One region of the Streptomyces sp. NPDC086787 genome, then DNA from elsewhere that is predicted to be linked to it. Evidence: riboswitches for the same ligand, from Rfam matches in the RefSeq annotation. Region 1 holds a riboswitch; each other region holds the start of a gene.
What was found. A riboswitch is a leader RNA that binds a small molecule or an ion and turns the genes downstream of it on or off. The one in region 1 is predicted to bind cobalamin.

Region 1 (3,197 bases):
CGGGGAGTGGATGTCGTAGACACCGGGTCCGGCCTCGCGGGGGTAACCGTGGGCGGCTAGTTCGCGAGCCACCTGCATGTGTGAGCGGGCGGCCTCCAGGCTGATGACGTCGGCGTCGAGGTCGTCGATGGCCTGGACGATGTCGCCGAACTCGGCGTAGCACATGTGGGTGTGGATCTGGGTGTCGGGACGCACGCCGCTGGTGGACAGCCGGAAGGCCTCCGTCGCCCAGTCCAGGTAGGCGGGCCGGTCCGCGGCCCGCAGGGGCAGTGTCTCGCGGAGCGCCGGTTCGTCCACCTGGATGACGGAAGTGCCGTCCTCCTCCAGGTCGTTGACCTCGTCGCGCAGGGCGAGGGCGACTTGGCGGGCGGTGTCGGCGAGGGGTTGGTCGTCGCGTACGAAGGACCAGGCGAGCATGGTGACCGGACCGGTGAGCATGCCCTTGACCGGACGGTCGGTGAGGGACTGGGCGTACGTCGTCCAGCGTACGGTCATCGGCTCGGGCCGGGAGATGTCCCCGGCGAGGATCGGCGGGCGGACGTAACGGGTGCCGTAGGACTGGACCCAGCCGTGCTGGGTGGCGAGACAGCCGGTGAGCTGCTCGGCGAAGTACTGCACCATGTCGTTGCGTTCGGCCTCGCCGTGCACCAGGACGTCGAGGCCGGCCTTCTCCTGGAAGGCGATCACCTCCTGGATCTCGGTCCTGACGTGGTCCTCGTAGCCGACGGTGCCGATCCGCCCGGCCCGCAGGTCGGCGCGTGCGGTACGCAGTTCGCCGGTCTGCGGGAAGGAGCCGATGGTCGTGATCGGCAGCAACGGCAGCCGCAGGGCCGCGCGTTGGGCGGCGGTCCGTTCGGCGTACGACTGTGAGCGGCGGGCGTCGGCGTCGGTGACCGCGGTGGCGCGGGCGCGTACCGCCGGGTCGTGGGTGATCGGCGATCCGGCGCGGGAGGCCAGGTCGGCGCGGTTGGCGGCGAGTTCGGCGGTGATGGTGTCGGCGCCCTGGGCGAGCCCCTTCGCCAGTGTGACGATCTCGCTCGTCTTCTGCCGGGCGAAGGAGAGCCAGCGCAGGATCTGCGGCTCGATGTCCCGTTCCGCGGTGGCGTCGAGGGGCACGTGCAGCAGCGAGCAGGAGGCGGCCACATCGACCCGGTCGGCCAGGCCCAGCAGGGTGCCGAGCGTGGACAGGGACCGCTCCAGGTCATTGACCCAGATGTTGCGGCCGTTGACCACACCGGCGACCAGCCGCCTGCCGGGCAGCCCGCCCACGGCCGCGAGCGCGTCCAGGTTGGCCGCGGCGGGCCCCGTGAAGTCCAGGGCGATCCCCTCGACCGGCGCCTTGGCGAGCACCGGCAGGGCCTCGCCCAGCCGGTCGAAGTACGAGGCGACCAGCAGCTTCGGCCGGTCGGTGAGTTCTCCGAGGTCGCGGTAGGCGCGCGCGGCGGCGTTCAGCTCTGCCGGGGTGCGGTCCTGGACCAGAGCGGGTTCGTCGAGCTGCACCCACTGCGCGCCTTCGGCGCGCAGGGCGGCCAGGACCTCGGCGTACACCGGCAGCAGACGGTCCAGCAGCGTCAGCGGATCGAAGTCCGCGGCCACCCCCGGGGCGGACTTGGCGAGCAGCAGATAGGTGACCGGGCCGACGAGCACCGGCCGGGCGGTGAGGCCGAGGGCGAGTGCCTCCCGCAACTCGGCCACCTGCTTGGAGGAGTTGGCCGCGAACGCCGTGTCCGGTCCCAATTCGGGCACCAGGTAGTGGTAGTTGGTGTCGAACCACTTGGTCATCTCCAGCGGCGCGACATCCTGGGCGCCGCGGGCCATGGCGAAGTAGCCGTCCAGGGCGTCGGCGGCGACGGCGGCGCGGTGGCGCTCGGGGATCGCGCCGACCATGACCGTGGTGTCGAGGACGTGGTCGTAGTACGAGAAGTCACCGGTCGGCACCTCGTGGATGCCGGCCTCGGCGAGCTGCCGCCAGTTGCCGTGGCGCAGTTCGGCCGCGGTGTCCCGGAGGGCGTCCGCAGTGACGCGGCCCTTCCAGTAGCCCTCGATGGCCTTCTTGAGTTCCCGGTTCTGTCCCTGGCGGGGGTAGCCGTACACGGTGGCCCGTGCTGCCGCGGCTGCGGACTTGGCGGTCACGGAGATCTCCTTCGCGAGACGATTCCCTGAGATCCCGGTGGCGGGACGGGGACGCGAAGCGTGACAGCACCGGACGGACCCGGTCCCGCGCGGCACGGCGCGGTCGTCCGCCTGATATGTACGCCGACCCGCCCACGAGGTCACCGGGATATCCGCGTGCGCATCGTGCGCGCGCGGGCAACGGGCAGGTCTTCGGACTCGCGGGCACGCCCCGTCGTACGAGACACCTACTGGCCGTCGCTTCCCGGATCCCGTGGACCCAGTGCGTATGACGGCGGTCGTTCCCACTCACCGCTGCGGGGCAGTCCCGGATTCCCACCGGGTTCCCTCTTGCGACGTCCCGCCTGGCGGACGGGACGAACCAGCTGCACCGGCCAGCCTAAGGGGTTGTCCGGTGCTGCGAGGCGTCAACTCCATCATTCGGACGGCGAGTCGGTCCACGAGGGTGACGGGGGGTGCGCGTACGCGTGGAACCCACGGCCGGTCTTGCGGCCCAGGAGCCCCGCCTCGACCATGCGCTGGAGCAGCGGGGGAGGGGCGTAGAGGGGTTCACGGAACTCCTCGTAGAGTGATTCGGCGATCGAGGCGACGGTGTCCAGGCCGATCAGGTCGGCCAGTCTCAGCGGCCCCATGGGGTGGGCGCAGCCCAGTTCCATGCCGGTGTCGATGTCCTCGGCGGTGGCGAAGCCGGACTCGGCCATGCGGATCGCGGAGAGGAGGTAGGGGACGAGGAGGGCGTTGACGACGAAGCCCGCGCGGTCCCGGGAGTGGATGACCCTCTTGCCCAGGGTCTCGGTGGCGAAGCGTTCCACGGCGGACACGGTCCCGGGCGCGGTGTGCAGGGACGACACGACCTCGACCAGCGGCAGCACCGGGACGGGGTTGAAGAAGTGCAGGCCCACGACCCGGTCGGCGCGGCCGGTGGCCATGCCCAGGCGCATGACGGGCAGTGAGGACGTGTTGGTCGCCAGCACCGCCGCCGGGTCCTCGACGATCTTGTCGAGGGCGGCGAGGATCTCGGTCTTCGCGTCGGCGTTCTCCGTGACGGCCTCGATGACGAGCTG
Region 2 (3,197 bases), on a different contig from region 1:
CGGGCTCAGGAATCGCGGTCCCGGTGGAGACGCAGCCGAGCCGCTATCGCGCAGCGCAGGCACGCGGAGTCCGCGCCGGCAGCGGTGTCGCACGGTTCGGCGGCGCGTGGGTGTTCGTGGCAGTCCAGCGGGGCGGCGACGAGGGACTCCAGGTCCTGGAGGAGTTGCTCGGTGCGCTTGGCCTGCTGGGCGAGTACGCGGACGCGGGCGCTCTGGCCGCCGATCTGGCGTCGGCTGGCCATCAGTTGCTCGTATTCCTCGACGGTGAGGGCGACCGCCTCCCGGCCTCCGAGGGTGATGCGGCGCGGCTGAAGGTGTCTGGCCAACTCGGTCCTCCGCTCCTCGCCCTGTCCTGTGTGCCGGAGAACGCGAGAGGGCCCCCGGATGGTTCCGAAGGGCCCTCTGCTGTCCTGAAGGACTCAGTTGGTGGCGGAAACCGTCCGCCCGGCCGTGGCGGCCGCGGGCTTGGGGTTCAGCTGCCGTTCGGCCAACTCGCCGAAGAGCAGGCCGAATCCGCCCCACAGCACGGCCTGGATGGCCAGCGCCGAGAGCCGGAACCGCCACAGCAGGGCGGCCGGGAAGTCCTTCGGCACCTCGTTGATGACCGGCAGGAAGGCGAACGCCAGCCCGATCACCACGGCGAACGCGGTCACCGCGGTCACGGTGGCCCACCAGTTGCCCAGTGCGGGCGCGAGCCGCTTGCCCAGGATGGTGGCGGCCACGGCCAGCAGCGCGCTGAGCGCCATCATCAGGAAGTAGAGCGTGGTCCGCTTGGAGATGGTGTCGGGGTCGCCGACCGACGGCGGGTTGGCCGGGTACTTCAGGAACGGCACGACATACACGGCCAGCAGCGCGCAGCCGGAGAGCAGCAGCGCGCTCGCCCGGGGGCTGAAGCGGCCGATGCGGCCGAGCGCGAAGCAGAAGGCGAGCGCGGCGATGCCGCCGAAGGCCACGCCGTAGACCAGGACACCGGTGGCGAGTCCGGCGGTGGACTGGAGGGAGCGGGAGACGACTTCCATCTCGTGCTCGTGGGAGTGGGCGTCCTCGAAGCTGATCGCGCTGTCGACGTTCGGCTCACCGAGGAAGTAGGCCACGATCAGGGCGAGCACGCCGGCCGCCAGGCCGGCGAGCATGCCCCGGACGAGAAGGTTGCGCACGGTTGCGGAGTTCATGATGGTGCGGCGTCCCTCGGGTCAGTGGCAGGGGAAGCCGAGCAGGTGGCGGGCGTCGTGAACCCACTCATGGACGTCCGTGCCGTTGATCACGGAGGTGGCGCCCTGTTCGGCGCCGACGAAGTAGAGCAGGACGAGCATGAGGACGCCGAAGAAGACCGCCCAGGGTGCTATTGCCTTCAGCGGCAGCGTGGCGGGAACGGCGGGGGTGTTGGCTGTCGGCTGGGCGACGGTCTGCGCCATGGCAGGACCTCCTCTGGGAGTTCGCGTCCCATCTCGGTGGTGCACATGACGACGGCCACGGGTCTGACTCACAAGGTGCTCCAGAGAACTGGGGCGTCTCGCTCACAGTGGCGCGACCGTGCCGGACTCACACCGGCTTCCGTCTCGCCGTCGTCGATATCGGACCGACCGTACCGCGTGACGCGGGCACGGCCAAGACCGCGCCCGCGTCACGTGATCTTCCTCTCCGAGGAGCAGTGCTACTTGGCGCCGAAGTCCTGCGTCCACCACGGTCCGCCGGACCCGTTGTGCACGCCGACGCCGAGTTCCTTGAACGAGCAGTTGAGGATGTTGGCGCGGTGGCCGGAGCTGTGCATCCAGGCGTCCATCACCGACGCCGGGGTCTGCTGGCCCGCGGCGATGTTCTCGCCGTACGTGGACCAGCGGTAGCCGGCGGCGGTGATGCGCTCGCCGGGGCCCTTGCCGTCGGGGTTGGTGTGGTCGAAGAAGCCGCGTGCGGCCATGTCGTCGGAGTGCTTCTGCGCGGCGTCGCGCAGCTGGGAGTTGTCGGTGACCGGGCCGCAGCCGGCGGCCGAGCGCTCCTTGTTGACCAGCGCGATGACCTGGCCGACGGTTCCCGCGGGGGCCGACTGCGTGGTCGTGGTGCTGGACCGGCGCGACGGGGTGGCGGGCTTCGCGGGCTTGGGGGCGGTCCTGGTCCTGCGGGCGGTCGGGGAGGAACTCGGGCTCTTCGACGGGGAGGCGGAGGGCGAGGAGGACACGGACGGCGACGCCGACGGTACGGGGGAGGTCGCCGGGGCGTCGGCCGCCTCGATCTCCGCGAGCGGTGTGGTGGGCGTCTTGGCCGCGGTGTCCGTCCCGGTGCCGGGATCCGTGCCGAAGTACCAGATGCCGGTGCCGAGCAGGCAGGCCGCGGCGACCGCGCCGCCGAGGGCCCGCTGCCGGTTGCGGCGCTGCCTGCGCGCCGCTGCCCGGGAGGTCGTCTGACCGCCGTCGGAGCGGCGCCTGGCGGCGGCCCTGCCGCCCCCGGCGGGACCGCCCGTCGCGCCCAGCGCCGTTGTTGCGGCCACCGGGGCCGTCGCGCCGAGGCCGGCCCGCGCGCCCGCCAGCAGCGCGGCGGTCACCGGGACCAGCGCCAGGCCGGCGAGCAGGCCCTCGACGGGCATGAGTCCGCTCCACCGGCCCGCGCAGCTCACGCAGTCGCGGGCGTGGCGGGCTATTCGCTTGCGCCACAGCGCGGAGGGCCGGCCGTCCCAGGTGCCCAGCATGCCGCGCAGTTCCTCGCAGGGCGGCTGCGCCTCGAGGGCTCGTACGACGACTCGCGCCGCGTCGAGCTGTGCCTTCATCCGCTGCACCTGCACCGCGGTGTGCTGCGGGGACAGTTCCAGGGCCTGCGCGACCTCCGCGCGGGTCAGTTCGCCGGCGCACTCCAGCCACCACAGGGACAGCAGGCTCTGGTCGTCGGGCTCCAGCCAGCGGGTCGCGCGGGCGGTCTCCTGGCGCTGCCCGGACAGTTGCAGCCGCAGCATGGTCAGGTCCACGAAGTCGGCGCCGGGGTCCGCGGACTCGGCGGCCTCCTCCACGGCACCCGGGGCCAACTGGCGGTCCTGCCAGTGCGCCCGGACGCGGTTCATGGCGATGGCCACGAGCCAGGAGCGGAAGTTCTCCGGGTCACGCAGGCCGCCCAGCCCGTTCAGGGCCCGCAGCATGGTGTCCTGTACGACGTCGTCGACGTCGACCGAGCCGTTCAGGGCCCGGCCCACGACGTTGTACACGAGCGGC
Region 3 (3,197 bases), on a different contig from region 1:
AGGGCCACGGTGCCGAAGAAGGAGGCGAACACGCCGCCGCGGTCGATGTCGCCGACGACGAGCACGGGCAGCCGCGCGCCCCGCGCGATCCCCATGTTCACGATGTCGGTCCGGCGCAGGTTGATCTCGGCGGGAGAGCCGGCCCCTTCACAGATCACCGCGTCATACGTGCCCCGCAACTCGGCGAGGCACTCCAGCACGGTCCCGAGCAGACGCTGCCGGCGTCCACCGTGCAGCCCCGCCCCGGGGGACGACTCCCCGGACTTCCCGGCCCCCCCGGACTCCCCGAAGAACCCACGCGCGCTCATCTCGCCCACCGGCTTGCCCAGCAGCACCACCTGACTGCTCTGCTCGCCGCCCGGCTTCAGCAGCACGGGGTTCATCAGAGCGGTCGGCTCGACGCGGCAGGCCTGCGCCTGCATCGCCTGCGCCCGGCCGATCTCCGCGCCCTCACGGGTCACGAACGAATTGAGCGACATGTTCTGCGCCTTGAAGGGCGCGACCTTGACCCCCTGCCGTACCAGCCACCGGCAGATCCCCGCCGTCACCACGCTCTTGCCGGCGTCCGACGTGGTGCCGGCGACCAGTAGACCCCTGCCGTTCACGAGTTGTGCCCCCTTGCCTTCCGCACGATGGCGCGCGCGGCGATTCCCGTGCCGAGCGCGAGCAGGCCGACCCGGCGGGAGAGCCGTACGGCCCGGTGGATGTCGCCGGTGGCCACGGGGCGGCCACCGCCGTTGAGCACGGGCCGGTGCTCGATCCGGCCTCCGTAGGAGAGCGTGCCGCCGAGCCGCACGCCGAGGGCGCCCGCGAAGGAGGCTTCCACCGGCCCGGCGTTGGGGCTCGGGTGCCGGTGCGCGTCCGCCCGCCAGGCGCGCAGCGCGCCGCGCGGATCCGGGCCCGCGACGGCGGCGAGCACGGCGGTGAGCCGGGCGCCGGGCCAGCCGGCGACGTCGTCGAGACGGGCGGAGGCCCAGCCGAACCGCCGGTGGCGAAGCGACTTGTGGCCGACCATCGCGTCGAGGGTGTTCACGGCGCGGAACCCGAGGAGTCCGGGCACGCCGGCCGCGGCACCCCACACCAGGGCACCGACCACGGCGTCCGAGGTGTTCTCCGCGACGGACTCCACCACCGCCCGCGCCATGGCGTCGGCGTCGAGGGCCTGCGGGTCCCGGCCGCACAGGTGCGGCAGCCGGGCGCGGGCCGCCGAGAGGTCGCCCGCCTCCAGGGCGCGCCCGATGATCCGGGCCTCGCGGGCGAGTGAACTCCCGCCGACGACCGTCCAGGTGGCCGCCGCGGTGAGGGCGACGGAGGCGGCGGTGGAGGAGCGGGCTGCCCGGTGGGCGAGGGCGCCGAGGGCCACGGCTCCGCCGACGCAGACGGCGGTGTGCGCGGCCCCCCAGCCGCGGTGGTCCCGCCACAGCGCCCGTTCCACGGAGGCGGCCGTGCGCCCGAACGCGGCGACGGGGTGCCCGTGGCGCGGATCGCCCAGGATCAGGTCGGCGAGGAGGCCGGCGGAGGCGCCGTACGCGAAGACGCGATCGGCACGCATCGGCTCAGCCGGCCGAAGGGTCGGGCAGCGATCCTGTGGTGTACCCGAAGGCCTGTCTGGCCCTCAACGGCCGAGCGAGCATGGCGATATGTCCTCACTCAGGGTGTCCACGCCCTGGTTCGACGAGACCGGCGGCGAGAGTTCCTGGCTCCCGGGGACCGATACCCCGGTGACAGTGGCGGGACCGCGCCGGATTCGCACCGGCTTCCTCTTCTGCCGCCGTACATGGCCCGGGCAGTCCACCACGGGCCCGGAAGAGCCGTCAACTCGCCGCTGACCTGCACGGGGTGAGTGTGCAGAACCCCACACCGGCCCCGCCCGGCCGTGTCACGGCATACGAAAAGGCTCCTCCCCGTCAAGCGTCGGGGAGGAGCCTTCCACGGGTCGGTCAGGCCTTGACCACGATCAGGTAGATGCCGTACGCGACCGCCGACGCGCAGGCCGCGAAGCACACGTAGGCGCCCGTGGCGGCGAGGGTGGCGCCGCCGCCCTGGGCCGTGGCGCGTTCGCGGCGCGAGAGGCCCGCGACACCGAGGGTGAAGAGGGCCACGAGGCCCACGGTGACTCCGAGGCTGACGCCGAAGACGGAGCCGAGAGCTGCCCAGTCGATCTTCATGGTGATGCTTCCTTAGTAACCGGGCTCGGGGTCAGACGGTGGCCGGCGGGGCGGCCGGGTCGGCGGAGGCGGGCACCGGGGACGGGATCGTGGCCTTCAGCTCCTCGGCCAGGGCGGCCGTGGGCGGCGGGGTCACGGCGGCGATCGCGGTGGTCACCACGCCCGCCGGCTCCTCGGTCTCGTTGACGTTGCTGTGGTCGACGACCTCGCGGCGGGAGATCTTCCAGATCGCGGCGCTGGCGGCGACCAGGAAGACGGCGACGAGCGCGGTGCCCCAGTCACCGAGGTCGGTCACGGACTCGGCGAGCGCGGCGACCAGGGCAGCGGCCGGAAGCGTCAGTACCCAGGCGACGAGCATGCGGGTCGCGGTGGACCAGCGGACCACGCCGCCCTTGCGGCCGAGGCCGGCGCCCATCACGGAGCCGGAGACCACGTGCGTCGTGGAGAGGGAGAAGCCCAGGTGCGCGGAGGCCAGGATGGCGGTCGCAGCGCTGGTCTGGGCGGCGAACCCCTGCCGCGGCTGAAGGTCGGTGAGGCCCTTGCCCATGGTGCGGATGATGCGCCAGCCGCCGAGGTAGGTGCCGAGCGCGATCGCGAGACCCGCGCAGAGGATGACCCAGGTGGGAGGGTTGGAGCCGGGGGCGATGGAACCGCCGGCGACCAGCGCCAGGGTGATGATGCCCATGGTCTTCTGCGCATCGTTGGTGCCGTGGGCGAGCGAGACCAGACCGGCCGAGGCGATCTGCCCGGCGCGGTAGCCCTTGCGGGTGGCCTCGGTCTCGGAGCCCTTGCTCAGCGCGTAGGAGAAGCGGGTGGCGAGCAGGGCCGCCAGACCGGCGACGACCGGGGCGGCGACCGCCGGGATCAGGACCTTGGTGACGAGCGCGTCGCTGTGGACGGCGCCCGTGCCGGCCGAGGCGATCGTGGCGCCGATCAGGCCGCCCATGAGAGCGTGCGAGGAACTGGAGGGGAGTCCCACCAGCCACGTCACCAGGTTCCAGAGGATCGCGCCGACCAGGGCGGCGAAGA
Region 4 (3,197 bases), on a different contig from region 1:
CGCTCGGCCACACACTGGTGTACGTCGTGGACACCGACCGGGGGCCGGTGCTGGTGGACACCGGCTGGGACGACCCGGCCTCCTGGGACGCCCTCGTGGCCGGGCTGACCTCGTGCGGCACCTCGGTCGCGGAGATCCGGGGCGTGGTCGTCACCCACCACCACCCGGACCACCACGGGCTGTCGGGGCAGGTGCGGGAGGCCTCCGGAGCCTGGGTCGCGATGCACGCGGCCGACATCGCGATCGTGCGGCGCGCACGGCAGAACCGGCCGGAGCGCTGGTTCGCGTACATGGCCGCCAAACTCGACGCGGCCGGCGCACCCGAGGAGCACGTGGCACCGCTGCGCACCGCCCGCCGCACCCTGCCCGGCCTCTCCCCCGCACTGCCGGACCGGGAGATCGTCCCCGGCGAACTCCTCGACCTGCCGGGCCGCCGGCTGCGCGCCATCTGGACCCCGGGGCACACGCCGGGCCACGTCTGTCTGCACCTGGAGGAGGAGCACCCGGCCCAACTGCCCGGCCATGGGCGGCTGTTCTCGGGCGATCACCTGCTCCCGGGGATCACCCCGCACATCGGCCTCTACGAGGACCCGGACGACATGACCGTCACCGACCCGCTCGGCGACTACCTCGACTCCCTGGAGCGCGTCGGCCGTCTCGCTCCCGCCGAGGTGCTCCCCGCCCACCAGCACGCGTTCACCGACGCGGCCGCGCGCGTGCGGGAGCTGCTCGTCCACCACGAGGACCGCCTCGCCGGCCTGCTGGCCCTGCTCGCCGAGCCTCTCACCCCCTGGCAGCTGGCCGAACGCATGGAGTGGAACCGCCCCTGGGAGCAGATCCGCCACGGCTCCCGCAACATCGCGGTCTCGGAGGCCGAGTCCCATCTGCGCCGTCTGGTGAAACAGGGCCGGGCGGAAGCGGTGCCGGGGACCTCGCCGGTGGCCTACGTGGCGGTGTGACGAGCGCCCCGGGCCCGCCCCGCCCGGCGGTGTGCCGAGCACCACTCGGGCCCCGCGCCGACCGGCCGGTACAGTAGCCGGGTCGTCGTCACACCCGTACGGGGGAAAGCCGGTGCGAACCCGGCGCTGACCCGCAACCGTGAACCGTCCCGAGGGACGGCAAGCCGGACCTCCCCGGACGGACAGTTGACCCGGCTCAGGTGTGTCGGGGCTCGCCCGCGCACGACACCGTCGAGGTTTACGGAGTCGAGCCGCCCGGGGTGTCCCCTGTGCTGCGCGGCTCCCCGCAAGGAGAGGCATCCGCCGATCATGAACATCCACCGCAGCGCAGCGGTCCTGGCCGCCGTCGCCGTGATCGGCACGGCCGCGCCCGCCATGGCCGCCCCGTCCGCGTCCCCGTCCCCGTCGGCCGCACTGCCGTCCGGGCTGTACGGCAACGCCGATCCGAAGTTCGACGGCGTCTGGCGCCAGTCCCTCACCCTGCTCGCCCAGCACGCGGTCGGCCTGACGCCGGCCGACAAGGCCGTGGACTGGCTGACCGGGCAGCAGTGCGCCGACGGCTCCTTCGCCGCGTTCCGCGCCGACGCCACCAAGCCCTGTGCCGCCGGTACGGCCACGGCCGACATGACCGCCGTCGCCGTGCAGGCCCTGAAGGCGATCGGCGGTCACGACGCCGAGGCCGGCAAGGCGGTGACCTGGCTCAAGGCTCAGCAGAGCGCGGACGGCGGCTGGGGCTACCCGGGTTCGGGCAGCGACGCGAACACCACCGGGGGCGTCATCGCCGCGCTCACCGCGGTGGGCGAGAACCCCGCCGGGGTCAGCAAGGGCGGCAAGAACCCGTACGACGCGCTGGCCGCGCTGGCCGTGCCCTGCGGCAAGGACGGCGGCGGCGCGCTCGGCCTCCCGCCGATGAAGGGCGCCAAGCTCTCCGCCAACGCGTACGCGACGGCGGCCGGTGTGCTCGGCGCGCTGAACAAGGGGCTCGCGACGACCGCCGGGAAGGCGCGGTCGGGCGACGCCAAGTGCTCCGGCACCGACCTCAAGCCCGAGGACATCGCCCGCAACGGCACCGCCTACCTGACCGCCGAACTGCACCGCACCGGCGGCCACCTGGAGTCCGCGCTCGCCGGCGCCGAGCCCCAGCCCGACCACGGCAGCACCGCCTACACGGTCGTCGCGCTCGCCGCGCAGGGCTACACCGAGCAGGCACGGAAGCCGTACGCCTGGCTGGAGAAGAACTCCGTCAAGTGGGCGCAGCAGAGCGGCCCGGCGGCCTACGCCGAGCTGATCCTCGCCGCGCACGTCGTGGGCGGGAACCCGCGCGACTTCGGCGGCACGGACCTCGTGAAGGCGCTCAACGCGACCGGGCCCGCCCCGCAGGAGATGAAGAAGCCCACCGGGGCCGATACCGAGAAGGCGGACAAGTCCGACTCGGGCTACGGCGTGTGGTGGATCGTCGGCGTCGGCCTGGTCGCGGGCATCGGCGCCGGTTTCCTGCTCAGCGGCCGTAAGAAGCGGCAGCAGCCGTGACCGCTGTCCGCCGTGCCCTGCCGCTGCTCCTGGCCACGCTGATACTCGGCGCGGCCGTGGGCCGGGCCGACGCGGCCGGGTACCGCTACTGGTCCTTCTGGGAGCGCGACGGCCAGGGCTGGACGTACGCCACCCAGGGGCCGTCGACGGCCCGTCCCGCCGACGGGGACGTCCAGGGCTTCCGCTTCGCGGTGAGCGAGGACTCCGCGGACGCGACCCGGCCGCGCGGCACGGCGGACTTCCGTTCCATCTGCGCGGGCACGCCCGCCGCTCCGGGAAGGAAGCGGGTGGCGCTGGTCATCGACTTCGGTACGGCCGCCGACGCGTCCTCCGGGGAGCACCCGCCCGCGCCCCGGACGGCGTGCGCCCGGGTGGCCGGGGACGCGACGACGGCCGAGGCCCTGGCCTCGGTGGCGAAGCCCCTGCGCTATGACACCAACGCCCTGCTGTGCGCCATCTCGGGCTACCCGCAGCGGGGTTGCGGTGAGCAGGTGGCGGCCGGGAAGCCGGCGCCGAAGGCCCCCGGCGGGGGCGACGGCGGCCCGTCGGTGGGCCTGTACGCGGGCGCGGGAGCGGTCGTACTGCTCGGCGGCGCGGCCCTGTGGCAGGCGCGGCGGCGCAGGGATGCGTAGCCGGAGCGGCCTGCACCCCGGCGCCTGGTGGCTGTGGGCCCTGGGGCTCGGCACGGCCGCCACCCGCACCACCAAC

Region 2: another riboswitch for cobalamin. It lies ahead of ACIPK3_RS08540 (CbtB-domain containing protein); the one in region 1 lies ahead of metE (5-methyltetrahydropteroyltriglutamate--homocysteine S-methyltransferase).
Region 3: another riboswitch for cobalamin. It lies ahead of ACIPK3_RS05810 (cobalamin biosynthesis protein); the one in region 1 lies ahead of metE (5-methyltetrahydropteroyltriglutamate--homocysteine S-methyltransferase).
Region 4: another riboswitch for cobalamin. It lies ahead of ACIPK3_RS03545 (prenyltransferase/squalene oxidase repeat-containing protein); the one in region 1 lies ahead of metE (5-methyltetrahydropteroyltriglutamate--homocysteine S-methyltransferase).

What each region holds. Positions count from the first base shown of each region.
Region 1 is NZ_JBIVBC010000011.1:231,796-234,992, forward strand. Features, by position in the region: gene metE (5-methyltetrahydropteroyltriglutamate--homocysteine S-methyltransferase) at 1-2,133, opposite strand, end outside; cobalamin riboswitch at 2,320-2,465, opposite strand; gene ACIPK3_RS24995 (3-hydroxybutyryl-CoA dehydrogenase) at 2,550-3,197, opposite strand, start outside.
Region 2 is NZ_JBIVBC010000002.1:510,212-513,408, reverse strand. Features, by position in the region: gene ACIPK3_RS08550 (hypothetical protein) at 6-326, opposite strand; gene ACIPK3_RS08545 (CbtA family protein) at 420-1,172, opposite strand; gene ACIPK3_RS08540 (CbtB-domain containing protein) at 1,194-1,415, opposite strand; cobalamin riboswitch at 1,451-1,599, opposite strand; gene ACIPK3_RS08535 (sigma-70 family RNA polymerase sigma factor) at 1,655-3,197, opposite strand, start outside.
Region 3 is NZ_JBIVBC010000001.1:1,252,105-1,255,301, forward strand. Features, by position in the region: gene ACIPK3_RS05805 (cobyric acid synthase) at 1-605, opposite strand, end outside; gene ACIPK3_RS05810 (cobalamin biosynthesis protein) at 602-1,552, opposite strand; cobalamin riboswitch at 1,668-1,811, opposite strand; gene ACIPK3_RS05815 (hypothetical protein) at 1,941-2,168, opposite strand; gene ACIPK3_RS05820 (anion permease) at 2,200-3,197, opposite strand, start outside.
Region 4 is NZ_JBIVBC010000001.1:764,167-767,363, reverse strand. Features, by position in the region: gene ACIPK3_RS03550 (MBL fold metallo-hydrolase) at 1-959, shown strand, start outside; cobalamin riboswitch at 1,022-1,152, shown strand; gene ACIPK3_RS03545 (prenyltransferase/squalene oxidase repeat-containing protein) at 1,269-2,489, shown strand; gene ACIPK3_RS03540 (SCO2322 family protein) at 2,486-3,121, shown strand; gene ACIPK3_RS03535 (CbiQ family ECF transporter T component) at 3,114-3,197, shown strand, end outside.